DNA from 2 places in the Vibrio sp. A37 genome. Region 2 is predicted to be linked to the other one. Evidence: predicted binding sites of a transcription regulator. Region 2 holds the regulator's gene; the other holds the start of a gene.
What was found. The regulator PurR, encoded in region 2, represses purine synthesis genes. The targets are predictions, from matches to a motif close to TNANGNAAACGTTTNCNTNA.
Positions count from the first base shown of each region.

Region 1: a site for PurR is predicted at 5,582-5,601, ahead of ihfA (integration host factor subunit alpha). Genes of this name have one in related genera too.

Region 1 covers NZ_JBLNLI010000002.1:526,464-534,012, forward strand. The annotation lists gene cdd (cytidine deaminase) at 1-426, shown strand, start outside; gene ACM2FC_RS05975 (HD-GYP domain-containing protein) at 474-1,688, opposite strand; gene purT (formate-dependent phosphoribosylglycinamide formyltransferase) at 2,042-3,217, shown strand; gene ACM2FC_RS05985 (thiopurine S-methyltransferase) at 3,260-3,907, opposite strand; gene ACM2FC_RS05990 (RelA/SpoT domain-containing protein) at 4,299-5,081, shown strand; gene ihfA (integration host factor subunit alpha) at 5,169-5,462, opposite strand; gene pheT (phenylalanine--tRNA ligase subunit beta) at 5,971-7,549, opposite strand, start outside.
Region 2 covers NZ_JBLNLI010000009.1:103,745-111,293, reverse strand. The annotation lists gene cmoM (tRNA uridine 5-oxyacetic acid(34) methyltransferase CmoM) at 1-475, opposite strand, end outside; gene elyC (envelope biogenesis factor ElyC) at 590-1,393, shown strand; gene torD (molecular chaperone TorD) at 1,549-2,217, shown strand; gene purR (HTH-type transcriptional repressor PurR) at 2,475-3,482, shown strand; cyclic di-GMP riboswitch class I at 3,662-3,746, shown strand; gene ACM2FC_RS16005 (TfoX/Sxy family DNA transformation protein) at 3,866-4,456, shown strand; gene ACM2FC_RS16000 (TVP38/TMEM64 family protein) at 4,602-5,294, shown strand; gene ACM2FC_RS15995 (DUF7577 domain-containing protein) at 5,294-5,611, shown strand; gene glgA (glycogen synthase GlgA) at 5,692-7,143, opposite strand; gene glgC (glucose-1-phosphate adenylyltransferase) at 7,133-7,549, opposite strand, start outside.

The DNA.
Region 1 (7,549 bases), on a different contig from region 2:
TTACTGGAGGAATATTTGCCAGATTCATTCGGACCAGAAGATCTTGGGGTAACTATCGGCCTTATGGGGGATAAAGATCATGGTAAACAAATACCTGACAACGACGATTTGCTTGTATCTCAAGCTTTAGCTGCTCTCAATAAAAGCCATTCCCCATACAGCGGTAACCTAAGCGGCGTGGCTTTAAAGCTGAACGACGGAAATATATACAAAGGTTCGTACGCAGAGAACGCGGCTTTTAACCCTAGCCTTCCACCGCTTCAAGTCGCACTAATTCAAGTTCTAATGGATGGACGCAGTTTTAAAGACATTCGGTCCGCTGCCTTAATAGAAATGACCGAAGCAAGTTCAAGTCATTTAGCGGATACACAAGCGACATTAGATGCTCTGAACCCAGACGTTCCGGTTTCATATATTTCGATCTAAATTAGAGCGTACTGGCCTTTTGCGATGGTTTTTCGTCTTGCTTTCTATTATTTGTAGTAAGGCGAAATATCAACTTCTAACGCTGAAGGTGCAATAGCACGTTCTATAGATGCTTCATGCTTGCTAGTGTCGACGTAATTTACATCGATAAAGTGTTTATATTTACGAGAGTACACGCATTTGACTTGTGGCTCTAACGGATTAGTATCATTGCGATCCCATACAATACCTACCCTACCGTCGGACAACTCCACAACCGATCCTACCGGGTAAATACCGATACAATTAATAAACTTATACACCAAGTCTTTATCAAGTTGATGAGGACTCATATCCAACATAATTTTAAAAGCTTCAGCAGAGCTTACCCCTTTTTTGTAACACCTATCGGCGGTCAGGGCATCGTATATATCAACGATAGTACTCATTCGACTATGGAGTGGAATTTGACCACCGGAGAGTGCGTCAGGGTATCCCGAACCATCCAGTTTTTCATGATGCATTAGACAAATATCTCGGGCTACTTGGCTAAAGCCTTCCACTTTGGCCAAGATCTCTTTGGCATAAATCTGATGCATTTTCATCTGCTCAAATTCTTCTGCAGTAAGCTTGCCCGTCTTGTTTAATACTTTGTCATCTACCCTTATCTTGCCAATGTCATGAATGATTCCGCCAATAGCTAGCTGTTTAAGCATTGCTTTGTCCATCTGCAGGTGCTTACCAAAACTAACGAGCAAACAGGACACATTCACAGAGTGTTCTAATAAATAGCTGTCTTTATTTCTCAGTGCTGTTACACAACGAATAGCATCCGTATCAACTAACGCCAGATCGACAATGTTATCTGCCCACGCACTGGCGTCTTCTGCTAACGTAGTTCGTCTTTGAAACGTATTGGTTAGAAGCTTATGAGCAAGATCTCTTGCGTGATCAACTAAGACTTTTGCTTTCTTTTGTTGGGCGTCTCTAGAGGCAAGTTTACGTTTTTCTCGAATTTCTTGAAGTGATTGACGTTCAATGGGATCAACGAGTTGAATTGGTCGAACATCAATTTCACACTTTGCGCATGAAAGTTTTTTGTCAACCCAAGCGAATTTTATACCGTTATCCATTAGCTTTTTAATGGAAGTTGGACAATGTACTCTGCCAGCATTAGCGAGAGTGATATTTTCATTCTCTTCAATTGCTGTAACAAACATCCCTACACTTAATTGTTCTATAGATATCCTTATCGATTTTGCTAATTCAAAATCAACACGCATCTAATGTCTGCTCCTATCCCATGACATCTTGTACTTTTTACATTAATGAGAAATATAATTCAACTTTTATTGATAAAAATATTAAATATAATGTGATATGGCCAACCGCGTTATGAACGCAAGTTGATATTTGTATACCCACTCAATACAATTTTTATTAAGATAATTCGGTAGCACTGACTTAACTTAAACCAAACTCCCTTAGGCCGGCTTAATTCTTTATTTTCTAATAAAATAAGGAATTTACAATGTAAAGCTGATATAGACCACTAAAAAGCAAACGTTTGCTTTTTCTCTATCTTCAAGTATTATTTAGCACCTAACCATTATCCATATTAGGTACAAGGTTTTATATGTTTGGTACCGCTACGACTTCAAGTGCAACTCGTGTTTTATTATTAGGCTCTGGAGAGCTAGGAAAAGAGGTCGCAATCGAGTGCCAAAGGCTCGGACTCGAGGTTATCGCGTGTGATAGGTATCCAAGTGCCCCTGCTATGCAGGTTGCGCATCGCTCTCATGTATTCAACATGCTAGATGACCATCAACTCCGTAACGTTATCGAGCAGGAAAAGCCAGATTTTATCGTGCCTGAAATCGAAGCTATTGCAACCGATGTATTGGTCGATTTAGAGAAGCAAGGCTTAAATGTTGTACCATCAGCAAAAGCTGTAAAACTGACCATGGATCGCGAAGGTATACGCAAACTCGCCGCAGAGGAGCTAGGGCTTCATACCTCCCCTTACCGATTCGCCGACAGTTATCAAAGCTTCGCGGAAGCCGTTGAAGGTGTTGGTTTACCTTGTGTTTGCAAACCAGTAATGAGCTCTTCTGGTAAAGGTCAAAGTGTCATTAGGACACCTGCAGAAATCAGAGCTGCGTGGGAATACTCTCAGCGAGGGGGCCGAGGTACTGCCGGAAAAGTCATCGTTGAAGGATTCATCGATTTCGATTATGAGATTACTCTACTGACGGCCCGTTCAGTAAATGGCGTACATTTTTGCGCTCCTATCGGTCATAGGCAAGAAGATGGTGACTATCGCGAATCTTGGCAGCCACAAAGTATGTCAGAAAAAGCTCTAAATAAAGCCCATCATGCAGCAAAACTCATTGTCGATGCGTTAGGCGGCTACGGTATCTTTGGCGTCGAGTTGTTTATTAATGGCGATGATGTGATATTCAATGAAGTGTCTCCACGCCCACACGATACAGGCTTAGTTACCCTCATTTCTCAAGATATGTCTGAGTTTGCTATTCACGTTCGAGCGTTCACTGGCTTACCAATTGGAGCCATTAATCAGTTGGGTAGCTCCGCTTCAGCTGTCATTCTTGGAAATGGCCAGTCGAAAAACATTCGCTACCAGGGGCTAAACCATGTTTTGGAAAATCCTGTTTGCCAGCTACGCTTATTTGGAAAGCCAGATATTGATGGTCAGCGCCGACTTGGTGTTGTGCTGGCGAGAAAAAACTCTATCGAGTTAGCGATAGAAACTGCTGTTAAATCTGCTAGCAAAATAGATATTCTATATTAAACTGCTATTCCCCAAGCGAAGCAAAGCGCTTGGGGTAGAAAGCTAGCTTTCAATTAGCCAAGCTTCCTCAGCAAATCGGCTTAATCCCTTTTGCTTGACTTTAGGGTGGCTTTCATCAGCATCATCTCGATACAAATGCGTAACTTTTAGTCCTTCAAATAGTTTTTCTACTTCTGCTTGAGGCACACTAAATGGAGGGCCTGACATCTCTGACTGACTATAGTCTAATGTCACCAGCAAAATTCTACCTTCTGGCTTCAATAGAGAAAGGAGCCTAACTACATATTCTTTTCTCATTTCTTCAGGTAATGCAATCAGAGCAGCGCGATCGTAAACAATATCCACTTTCTCTATTGGTGCGGTAAAGTAGTCTCCAGTATAAATAGAAAGTTCGTCGAACTGGTAAAGCTCATGTTGACCACTAACAGGAATTACTGTTGGCGTGTAAAAGTGCTCTGCGAAAAATGAACGAACTGCCACCTGACTAAGTTCGACGCCCTGTACTGAATCATGACGAGAAGCCAACCACACCAAATCTTCAGTTTTACCGCAAAGTGGAACAAATACTTTATCACCTCTAGCTGGAGACGTTTTCTCCCAGTGGTTAATTAGAATAGGGTTGACTTCATTGAGGTGAAAACCAATCTGATTTGACGCCCACTTGTTGTGCCAAAATTCTGGATCTTTCATTATTAAAGGCCTTTTAGACTTATTGTGATTGTTGTTACGTAGCCGGATGGACTTCGTGGCATAACTATACTTTTTAATTGCTTAGATTACACGAACTGAGAGCGTGGTTACAGATTGTTACAGCCTTCTTATGAAGCTAAAGATTTTGTTCATTTTCCATTAATCTCTCCATCAATATACTTTCAAATGTAGATTAAGGAAGCAGGCGCAAAGACAAGTTCGAAGTTGTGATAGCTCGCATACTTTTAAAGTATTTGCTTTGCTCATGGTTGAATTCCACTTCTTAACGCCCAATTTCATATTTGTTAACTCTTGATTTGTTTGTGCTGAAAACCTTTATAACTTTTTGTTGTCACATTTTTATTCAACACAGCGAATTTGAGGAGAGTGAATGAGTTTTATTTTCCGTACTACAGCAATCATGTTGCTGTTGCTGAGCCGAACGTCTGCGTTTGCTGCGCCTCCGACTCCTTCAGGGAGTGAACAATCTAGACTGTCAAACCAGCAACAAAATGAAGTTTGCTCCAAACGTTTCAAGCATTGTTTAAGCGGCCTTTATGGCATATCCAGTACCGAACAAGCTTCGGTGATTCAACCTTACAATGATTTTGACCTCTTATACAGCCACGCAACTAATGCCCAAAAAGAACTGGAAATACTTTGTGCAAGTGCCGCCCTACTCACAGGAACTGACGCTATATTTTCAGGCACAAAATCGAAACAACGCGCGCTAAACAAAATAAATCATGAATTAGGTGGCAACGTCGAAAAAATTACCGACTTGGCGAGAGCAACAATTGTTGCGAATGATGTCTCTAGCCTAGTTGAAGTATATGAAGCCCTGAGCCGAGAAACGACGGTCGTTAGAGTAAAAAACAGATTTAAATCCCCTAGAGAATCTGGGTACCGAGACTTAAACTTGCTTGTTCAATTACCTCAATCAGGGTTGATTGCTGAAGTTCAGTTACACCTTCAGGCAATAGCGGATGTAAAAAGTGGGCGTGAGCATGACCTATATGAAGAGATTCAACTTATAGAACGCAGTGCTGCGGAACAAAACCGAGCACTTACAGAATTAGAAACAGCGAAAATTGAAAACATTAGGCAGGTATCGAAGGAGCTATATCAAAAGGCATGGCAGCCTTACATCACTACACACCTTCAAGCAGCATAGTCTGAGCGCTACTCATTGAAGTGTAGCGCACAACCTTAAAACACGGTGGTGAAAGCTTTCACCGCCGAATTTTACCTTTATAAAACTCTAACTTGCCTTAATATTTTCAACTCGAGCTTTTAACTTCTGGCCTGGACGGAAGGTTACCACCCTACGAGCGGTAATTGGAATGTCTTCACCGGTTTTCGGGTTTCGACCAGGTCGTTCATTTTTATCGCGAAGATCAAAGTTGCCAAAACCTGACAGTTTTACCTGTTCGCCACTTTCGAGTGCTTTGCGAATTTCTTCAAAGAACACTTCAACCGTTTCCTTGGCATCCCGTTTACTGTATCCAAGTTTTTCAAACAGGTTCTCAGCCAAATCGGCCTTTGTGAGCGCCATAAAACTTTCCTCAAAACTGTGTTAAACATTGCTGCCTAAAAGGCTGCGCCATAGCATTTCGCCTAGCCAATCAACAACATATAGGCTTTACCTTGAAAAGTGTAAGTCAAGCTTATGATTTTCGCCAACTTTTTTCTTTATCAATTACTGATTTGCAAGGTAAATCAATGAGATATAATTTAATCAAAATTAGATATTATTCTAATAAATCACTAGCACGTTAAATAATTACAGTACATTACACTATTAACAAATTAAACATTAGCATATCGAACTATGAATGAAGGTTTCGTAAGATTTTGTCAATTTTTATAATTATAAAAATCATACACTTAAATTAAACAATTAATTCACATAATTTATATGCAAACTCTAGCATTACACACTACACTTCTCGGATTGTCTTGTAAGAAGTGCATAAATTAATTTCCGTGTATTCAAAATACTAATGGCATAGAAAAGCCCTATCATATAATTAGATAGGGCTTAAACTTGCTATAGTTTTCTATTAGTCGCGTAGCATTGCACCAAATTGTTCCGACGCTGCAGCAACAATTGAATCAACACTATTACTGATGTCTGCATCTTCTAAAGTGCGCTCTACCGACTGTAATGTCAGTGCGATCGCTAAGCTCTTCTTGCCTTCTTCAATGCCTTTACCAACGTACACATCGAAAAGCTTCGCATCAACAAGTAGTTCGCCACCACTTGCAAGACAAGCATCAACGATATCCGAAGAGTTAACTTTCTCATCAACAACTAGTGCAATATCGCGTCGATTGGCAGGAAATTTAGATACTTTAACTGCTTCCGGAATCACACGTGTATTAATGGAATTCCACTCGATCTCGAATACGATAGTACGACCATTCAGACCAAGTTTACGCTCTAGTTCTGGGTGTACTGTACCAATCACACCGATTTCTTTTCCATCCGCGGTAATAATTGCAGATTGACCAGGGTGAAGCGCTTGGTTTTTAGAGCTTGCGTCGCCTAGCGGCTTAAAGCCAAACGCGATTTCATTAGAAGTCAGTTCTAGTACTGCTTCTAAATCACCTTTAAGGTCAAAGAAGTCAACAGTATTGGTAGCAATATCCCAATGCTCTTCGTTTCTAGCGCCAGCAATAACACCAGCAAGCATTGGCTCTTGGCGCATACCATTTTCGGCAGACTTAGAAGGAATAAAGCGAAGACCAAATTCAAACAACCTAACTCGTGGTTGCTGACGTTTTTGGTTATGAACAACTGTATTCAATAGGCCTTGAATCAAGCCTAGACGCATTGCAGACATATCCGCCGAAATTGGGTTCGGTAGCACGAGTGGCTCTACATCAGCAACAATCAGCTTTTGCTGCTCTGGCTCGACAAAGCTGTAGGTAATTGCTTCATGATAGCCACGATCAACCAAAAGATTACGAACGCGCTTAAGCGGTAAGCTTTCTTCTTTGTGGTCATTCATTTTTAATGCAGCAAGTGGAGACTGATTTGGAATATTGTTGTAACCGTAAATACGGCCCACTTCTTCAATCAAATCTTCTTCAATTGCAATATCAAAGCGCCAAGTCGGTGCAACTGCACTCCAACCTGCATCCGCTGTCTCAACAGACAGACCTAAACGCTCTAGGATTTCTACTACGTCACTATCAGCAATGTGATGGCCAAGCAGCTTATCTAAAGCGCCACGACGAAGTAACACTGAATTTGCTTTTGGTAAATCTGCTTCAGACTCAGCAACAATCACTGGTGCAACTTCACCACCACAGATCTCAACAAGTAGCTGAGTTGCACGCTCCATCGCGTTTGTTTGCAGTGCATAGTCTACGCCGCGTTCAAAACGCATTGATGATTCAGTGTGTAAGCCGTAGCTGCGCGCTCGTCCACGAATATGATCTGGCGAGAAGAAAGCACACTCTAACAATACATCTTTAGTTTCAGTGCTCACACCAGAACCTTCACCACCAAAGATACCAGCAATTGCCAGTGCTTGATTGTGGTCTGCAACAACTAACGTGTCACTGTTTAGTTCTGCTTCGTTGCCATCTAGAAGAGTTAGTTTTTCGCCCTGCTCTGCCATACGTACCACAATG
Region 2 (7,549 bases):
TTAATCCATGATGGTTATAGAACATAACAGAAGCGACCCCACCTGGCCTGACTTGTTGTAAAACTGTGCTCAGTGCAGACTTTGGCTCTGCAAGCCACTCCATGACGGCATGAAACATCAGTAAATCGACAGGTTGTTCTAGGTGCTCTGAAATGGATTGAACCGGAGCATGGACAAAGCGGTAGGAATCTAGGAGCCCACACTTTTCAATATCTTTTTTTGCCAACTGCAACATCTCAGATGATAGATCGCATAGTGTAATCTCGTGTCCGAGTTTAGCAAGCTTTTGCGACATCTGCGCCAGCCCTCCCCCTGCATCAAGCACATGCAGAGATTTTTTTGGGGCTTCCAATACATCTAAAATACTGAGAAGATCTTGCCAAACAATGTGTTGACGGATCTCTCCTTTATCTGATCCGTATATATTTTTTGCAAATTTGTGGGCAATATCGTCGAAATTGCGGTCTTGAGTCACAGTCGGTACGTTATGATAGCTAATCGTGCTGCTATTCTGTCATATGAACGGTAGGAATAAAGAAGGTTTATTTCTTTTTTGTAATCAACTGATGATTTTTCGGACTATTTGAGAATGTTTGTGCTGAAAAAATTAATTTCTTCAATGCTAATGCCTTTGCCTGCCATGCTAATTCTTGGCTTTTTAGGCCTAATGCTAATTATGTTTACTACCAGACGTAAAACTGGTTGCTTAATTGTTTTATTTTCCCTAACAGGTATCTTTTTAATTTCTTTCCAACCTGTTTCAAGCCGCCTTTTAATGCCATTAGAAAGACAACATGGGGCTTTTTTCCCTGTCGACGAATCTGTTGACTATGTCATGGTACTAGGGAGCGGTCACGTAGTTGATGATCAAATCCCACCCACTTCGGAACTAAGTAGAACTGGACTAATGCGTCTTGCAGAAGGTATACGCATCATGCGTATGTATCCTGGTTCAAAATTGATTTTGTCCGGTTATGCGGCCGGTTCAGAAGTAAGCAACGCTCGAATGATGGCAAAAGTGGCGCTTGCGTTGGGTGTTCCAAAATCCGATATCATCTTGCTTGAAACGGCTCAGGACACTTGGGAAGAAGCACGTCAAGCCGCGGCTTTCGTCAAACAGAAGCGGCTAGTGTTAGTCACTTCCGCAAGTCATATGACAAGGGCTCTAAACGAATTTCATTCCGTGGGATTGAATCCTCTCCCAGCTCCAACCAACTTCCTAGCACATAAAAATATCTCTCAACCTTGGGATAAATATACGCCAAAGGCCAAGTACCTTGAACAAACTGAAATCTATTGGCATGAACGCCTAGGTTTAATTTGGCAATCAATGCGTGACTGGGTTTCTAAAGATCTTGCTGGCTCTTCCAACCAGAATACTCAAGAACAATAATCTCGTGAGCCTGCTTTTAGAGTGGGCTCAACGCTTCTCCTTTATTGTCGAACAACTGTATTTCCCCTCACCGCACACATAAGAATACATCAATTTGCGAGCAGATTCCCATTTATTGATTACACTAAAAGCATGAACGGAACATTTACGCAAGCATGATCGACTTAAAAGCATTTAACGATAAACGCGCAGAAATATATTGGTGGATTTCGAGCATATTCATTAAAGAACTATCTGACGCAGAGTTAGAGCAATATCGAAGCTCACAGATCAGAACATTTATTGAAGGGTTAGGTGATGTCCCAGTCCTTACTGAGCCCAGTGATGACCTGTTGCACTGCATCGACAAAATAGTTCTAATGGATGACCCACAAATTCAGCTATCGTCAGATTTTGATGATCTTTTTTTAAGTTCAGACAAACGCGCAATTTCTGCCTGCGCTTCAAGTTATCGTAATATGGCCAATCCTGCGAACAAGATTTCCGCACAGGAAATCGTCAAGATAATGCAATCGCACAATATTACTCTCGACCAAATTCAAAATGAGCCCGCCGATCATATTTCTAACATATTGGACTTTTTAGGAAACCTCATTATCCGATCAAATGAACTCGAGCAGCTCCCACACCTTGAAAATGCTTTAAAAGAACAAGAAACCTTTATCCGCAGCTATCTACTCTCTTGGATGTATGATTTTCGAGAGCAAGTAAACGCAAAAGACAATTTTGGCTTTTATGCAGCGTTTACTCGCCTGTTAGTTTCTTTTCTAGAATTAGACTGCGAATACCTTGCTTCACCCGACACTGTAGGGCGAAATTCGTGACAAAATAACCACATTATGTTAGTAAGGTAGGTTTTTGTTCGCCCAATAGCGCTAAATCACTACAAAATAACAACGCAATCGATTAAAAGCCTTAAAATTGAACAAAATTTAACCTCGAAAGGTCAACACACCCTAGTAGGGCCTGCCAAACTTTCTGAAAAAGTGAGTTAGGCAGGCCTTATTTAGAACATTTTACAACTAAATTTTCTGCCTACTTCTGGAGCTGAGGTAGGTAGTAACTAACAGGACAGCACGTTATGGCCACCATTAAAGATGTTGCACGCTTAGCCGGTGTATCGACGACAACCGTTTCACACGTTATCAATAAGACTCGTTTTGTTGCCGAAGCGACCCAAGAAAAAGTGATGCAAGCGGTCAAGGAACTAAACTACGCTCCTAGTGCTGTAGCACGGAGCCTAAAGTGCAACACTACCCGGACAATTGGTATGCTGGTTACTCAATCTACTAATTTGTTTTTTTCTGAAGTCATTGATGGTGTCGAAAGCTATTGTTACCGACAAGGGTATACTCTGATTTTATGTAACACTGGCGGGATCTACGAAAAGCAGAAAGATTACATACGTATGCTTGCGGAAAAGCGAGTCGATGGCATGCTGGTTATGTGCTCAGATCTCACCGAAGAGCTGTTGGAAATGCTTGATAGCCACCCCGATATCCCTAAAGTGATTATGGACTGGGGACCTGAAAGTTCTCAAGCAGATAAAATTATCGATAATTCTGAAGAAGGTGGCTATTTAGCTACCCGCTACCTGTTGGACAGAGGTCACAGAGATATCGCTTGCTTGAGTGGCCAACTAGAAAAGGCCGCCTGCCAAGAACGCATCCGAGGTTATACCAGAGCTCTAAACGAAGAAAATATCCCAGTAAACAATGATTGGATTTTAGAAGGTAACTTTGAGTGTGATACCGCTGTTCTTGCCGCAGACAAGATTGCAGTCATGGACAAAAAGCCAACGGCGGTATTTTGTTTCAATGACACCATGGCTCTGGGATTAATGAGCCGACTTCAGCAAAAAGGTATACGCATTCCTGATGATATATCTGTGATTGGCTACGACAATATTGAGCTAGCTGAATACTTTTCTCCGCCACTCACAACCATCCACCAACCTAAACGTCGTGTCGGTAAAAACGCGTTCGAAATACTTTTAGAACGAATCAAAGATAAAAAACACGAAAAACGCGTGTTCGAGATGCAACCTGAGATAGTCGAGCGCGATACTGTTAGAGATATCAGAAAATAAGCCAAATATATAGGCAGAATGTATCGTATTTATGCGCTGAATTTTAATTCAGCGCATATTTTAACCTAAAATCCATTCGCATTTATTTACAATCACCCTCTGAAGCAAGATCACGTTTCATATCAAGAAAAGTGAACCTTTCCGCAAAATCTGAATTATTATTAAATGACTTAATAATGATACGCACAAGGCAAACCACTTGAGAGAGTGGGACGCAAAGCTTCCGGCCTAAGTCTTTTTAGAATAGGTAGCGGGGTTACCGATGATCGTTATGCAATATAAACCAAAGTTTTTATTCAACCTTTCTGCATAGTAGTTCATCTACGTCTCAAACTCATCGCATGCCTTCGTGTGCGTATCCTCTAAGCTCGGGATTAGTTGATATGGATAAACCAATTTTAAAAGATTCAATGAAGCTCTTTGAGCCATTAGGACGAATCAAATCTCGCTCTATGTTCGGTGGCTATGGAATATTTGTTGATGACACAATGTTCGCTCTTATCGCCAATGATAAACTTCATATACGTGCTGATGATAAAGCATTGAAAAGCTTTAAAACACGTGGATATGAACCCTACGTATACACTAAAAAGGGGCTACCTGTAGTCACTAAGTACTTCGCTCTTCCGGATAACTGGGACAAAGACCCACAGCAAACTTTTGAATGTGCCAAAGAAGCTTGGTTTTCTGCTCAGAAGGAGAAAGTCTCTCAATCGGTTGGCAAACCGACAAGGTTAAAAGACTTACCTAACCTTCGGCTAGCAACCGAAAGAATGCTGAAAAGAGCAGGAATAGAATCTGTGGAAGCACTTGAGCAAAAAGGCTCTGTTGAAGCTTTTAAAGCTATCAAACAAACTCATTCAACTGATGTGAGTTTAGAGCTTCTGTGGGCTTTAGAGGGAGCGATTCAAGGCAAGCACTGGTCCGTCATTCCTCAAGCTAGGAAAGAAGAGTTACAAAGCCGGTTAATTTAACCTCAGCTTCAGTATAAAAAAGCCGACTTTATGTCGGTTTTTTTGTACATGGGTGAAATTTATTTTTTTATGCTCCTGTCTATATACTCAGATAATGCCAAATTGTCTTCTTAAAGACAGAGTTATGTAGCTGCTGGAGAATCAAATGAATAAAAAGCTCATCATCGGAACAATCTTAGTCCTGCTGATTATTTTTCTTGGTATCAATTTTGGTCAGTACTTAACCATAGAAAATGCAAAAGCTCAACAAGAGTTACTTAACCAATATATTTCCGATAACTTTGTTACGGCCGTAGTGATTTACTTCCTCGCTTACGTTGCTATCACAGCTTTTTCTATTCCTGGCGCAGCAGTCGTTACTCTTTTAGCGGCAGCCCTGTTTGGCTTTTGGAACAGCTTAATTTTGGTCTCTTTTGCCAGTACTATTGGAGCAACACTGGCGTTTCTAAGCAGTCGCTATCTCCTTCGTGATTGGGTACAAAGCAAGTTTGGTGAAAAGTTATCCGCAATTAACAAAGGCGTTGAAAGAGATGGATCGTTCTACCTATTCTCTCTAAGACTTATCCCTGTATTCCCTTTCTTTCTTATTAATTTATTAATGGGATTAACACCTATAAGCACTCTACGCTTCTATCTAGTCAGTCAACTTGGAATGCTACCAGGCACGGCGGTATATCTAAATGCGGGGACTCAGCTATCTCAAATCGATAGCCTTTCTGGCATAGTATCTCCTATCGTGCTTGGTTCATTTGCGTTACTGGGCTTGTTCCCGTTTATAGCCAAGTGGATCATGACCAAAATTAAATTAGGACCAAATACACAAAATGGCAGTGCTTAATGAAGCTCTATACGGCAAAAAACCCTACGGAAGCTCACCTTGTTTGTGAGCTTTTAAAGTCTGAGCGAGTCGACTGTGAAGTCAGAGGGGAAAGTTTATTTGGCTTGCAAGGTGAATTACCTTTTGGTGAAGATACTGAGCCATATGTCTGGTTGCTCAACCCTTTTCACCAAGACAAAGCCACGAGTATTATCAAAGAGTACCAATCTAGACTAACCCAAGGTAATGTAGTGGATTGGAAATGCCCTCACTGTGACGAGCAAAACGAAGGACAGTTTGCTATTTGCTGGAATTGCGGGCAGTCAATTGAAGTCTAGATGTAGAAAAAGGCGCCAAAAAGCGCCTTAATAAATTGCATCCTGCTATCTGCTATCTGCTATCTGCTATCTGCTATCTGCTATGCACTAAGATATAAATCCAAGTACTCTTGCGCAGCATTTTTCCAACAGAAATCTTGCTTCATTGCATAAGACTGCAACCTTTCCATCTCTTGTGGATTTTGCGTATACAACAACAAAGAGTTCAAAAGGGTCAAAAGTAAATCAACAGGGGTTGGTTCATAGAAAACAAACCCAGTTGCCGCTTCGCGATCTTGGTAATAGTCGGTTACACTATCTTTTAATCCACCCACACCACGGACAATTGGTAACGTACCATAGGCCATACTGTAGATTTGATTCAACCCACAAGGCTCAAACTCAGATGGCATCAAGAAGAAATCCGAGCCTGCTTCAACCAGGTGTGCTAAACGGTTGCTGTAAGCTTCGATAAAAATAAATTTCTCTCCGTGCAATGCGGAAAGTTCTTTCAGTTGGCTAGCTAAAATCGGGTCACCAGTACCAACGATAACCAACTGCACATCATGGGATAAAAACTTATCGAGTATCGGCAATAAATAGTGAATACCCTTCTGGCTCGTCAAACGGCAAACCATGCCATACATAGCAACGTCGCGTCTCTTTAATCCAACTTCATCTTGTAACGTCGCTTTTGCTAGTTTTTTGCCTAGCTTCATACTCTTCACTTCAGAAGAATAGTGTTGTGGCAAGAATTCATCGGTTTCCGGATTCCAAGAAGAGTAGTCACAACCATTCAATATGCCTACTAAGTCTTTCTCACGAGTTTTAAACTCTTTATGCATCCCATGCCCACCGAGCTCAGTTTTAAGCTCTTCCGCGTAACTTGGACTGACAGCATTGATCTTGTCTGCAGACATCACTCCTGCTTTGAGCATAGTCACATGCGTTGAACTGATGGCCGCTTCTGGGACAAATCGGGAATGAAACTCCAACAAGCAATGGAGCTCTTCGTAACTAAAAACACCCTTAAATACAGCGTTATGAATGGTGAGAACACTTTTAATACTTGAGTAGAACGTATCGTAACGATAGCGATTTTTGAGCAGGTATGGTACCAAGCCTGTATGCCAGTCGTTTGCATGAATAACATCTGGCTTGTAAGAAAGCTTACGCAACATGTCCAAGCAAGCCGCACTGAAAAATGCAAAACGTTCACCATTGTCAGCATAAGCTTGATTATTTTCCGCATACATTTCATCGCGATCGAAATATTGCGGGCAATCAATTGCATAAACAGGAACCCCTGCAACATGAAGCTCACGAACTTTATATTCGGTATGGGGCCACATATCGAGACGAGTCTCCAACAAAACAGGTGACTCGTTTATATTTGAAACTTTTCGATATGCAGGAATACACAAACGTACATCTTGATCGAGATTCAGAAGAGCTTCGGGTAAGGCTTTAGCCACGTCGGCCAAGCCTCCACTCTTGATTAACCCTTCTGCCTCAGACGCTACAAATAGAATAGATAAACTCTTAGTAGCCAACTCTTGCTCCTTTTGGAATTACTACAATGCCATCATCTGATACATGATATAGCTTTTTATCTTCTTGTAAATTAACGCCAAGCTGTGTACCAGGAGCAATATCTGCACCTTTATCGATGATGACTCTGCGTAACACGCACCCCTCTCCGACTTTAACATCACCAAGCAAAATACTCTCGCTAATGTCACAAGATGAAGCAACGTTACTACGGAAGCCAAGGACAGACTTTTCTATACGAGCACCGCGAACGTAGCTGCCATTGCATACTAGGCTATCAATAATCTGTACTCGACCGTTTGAACAGTCGCTGAAAGTTGCGGGTGGAAGTGGTGGGTGATATGTGTGAAGTGGCCATTTGCGATTGTATAGAGAGAAAGGAGCGTCTTTTTTCAGAAGATCCATATG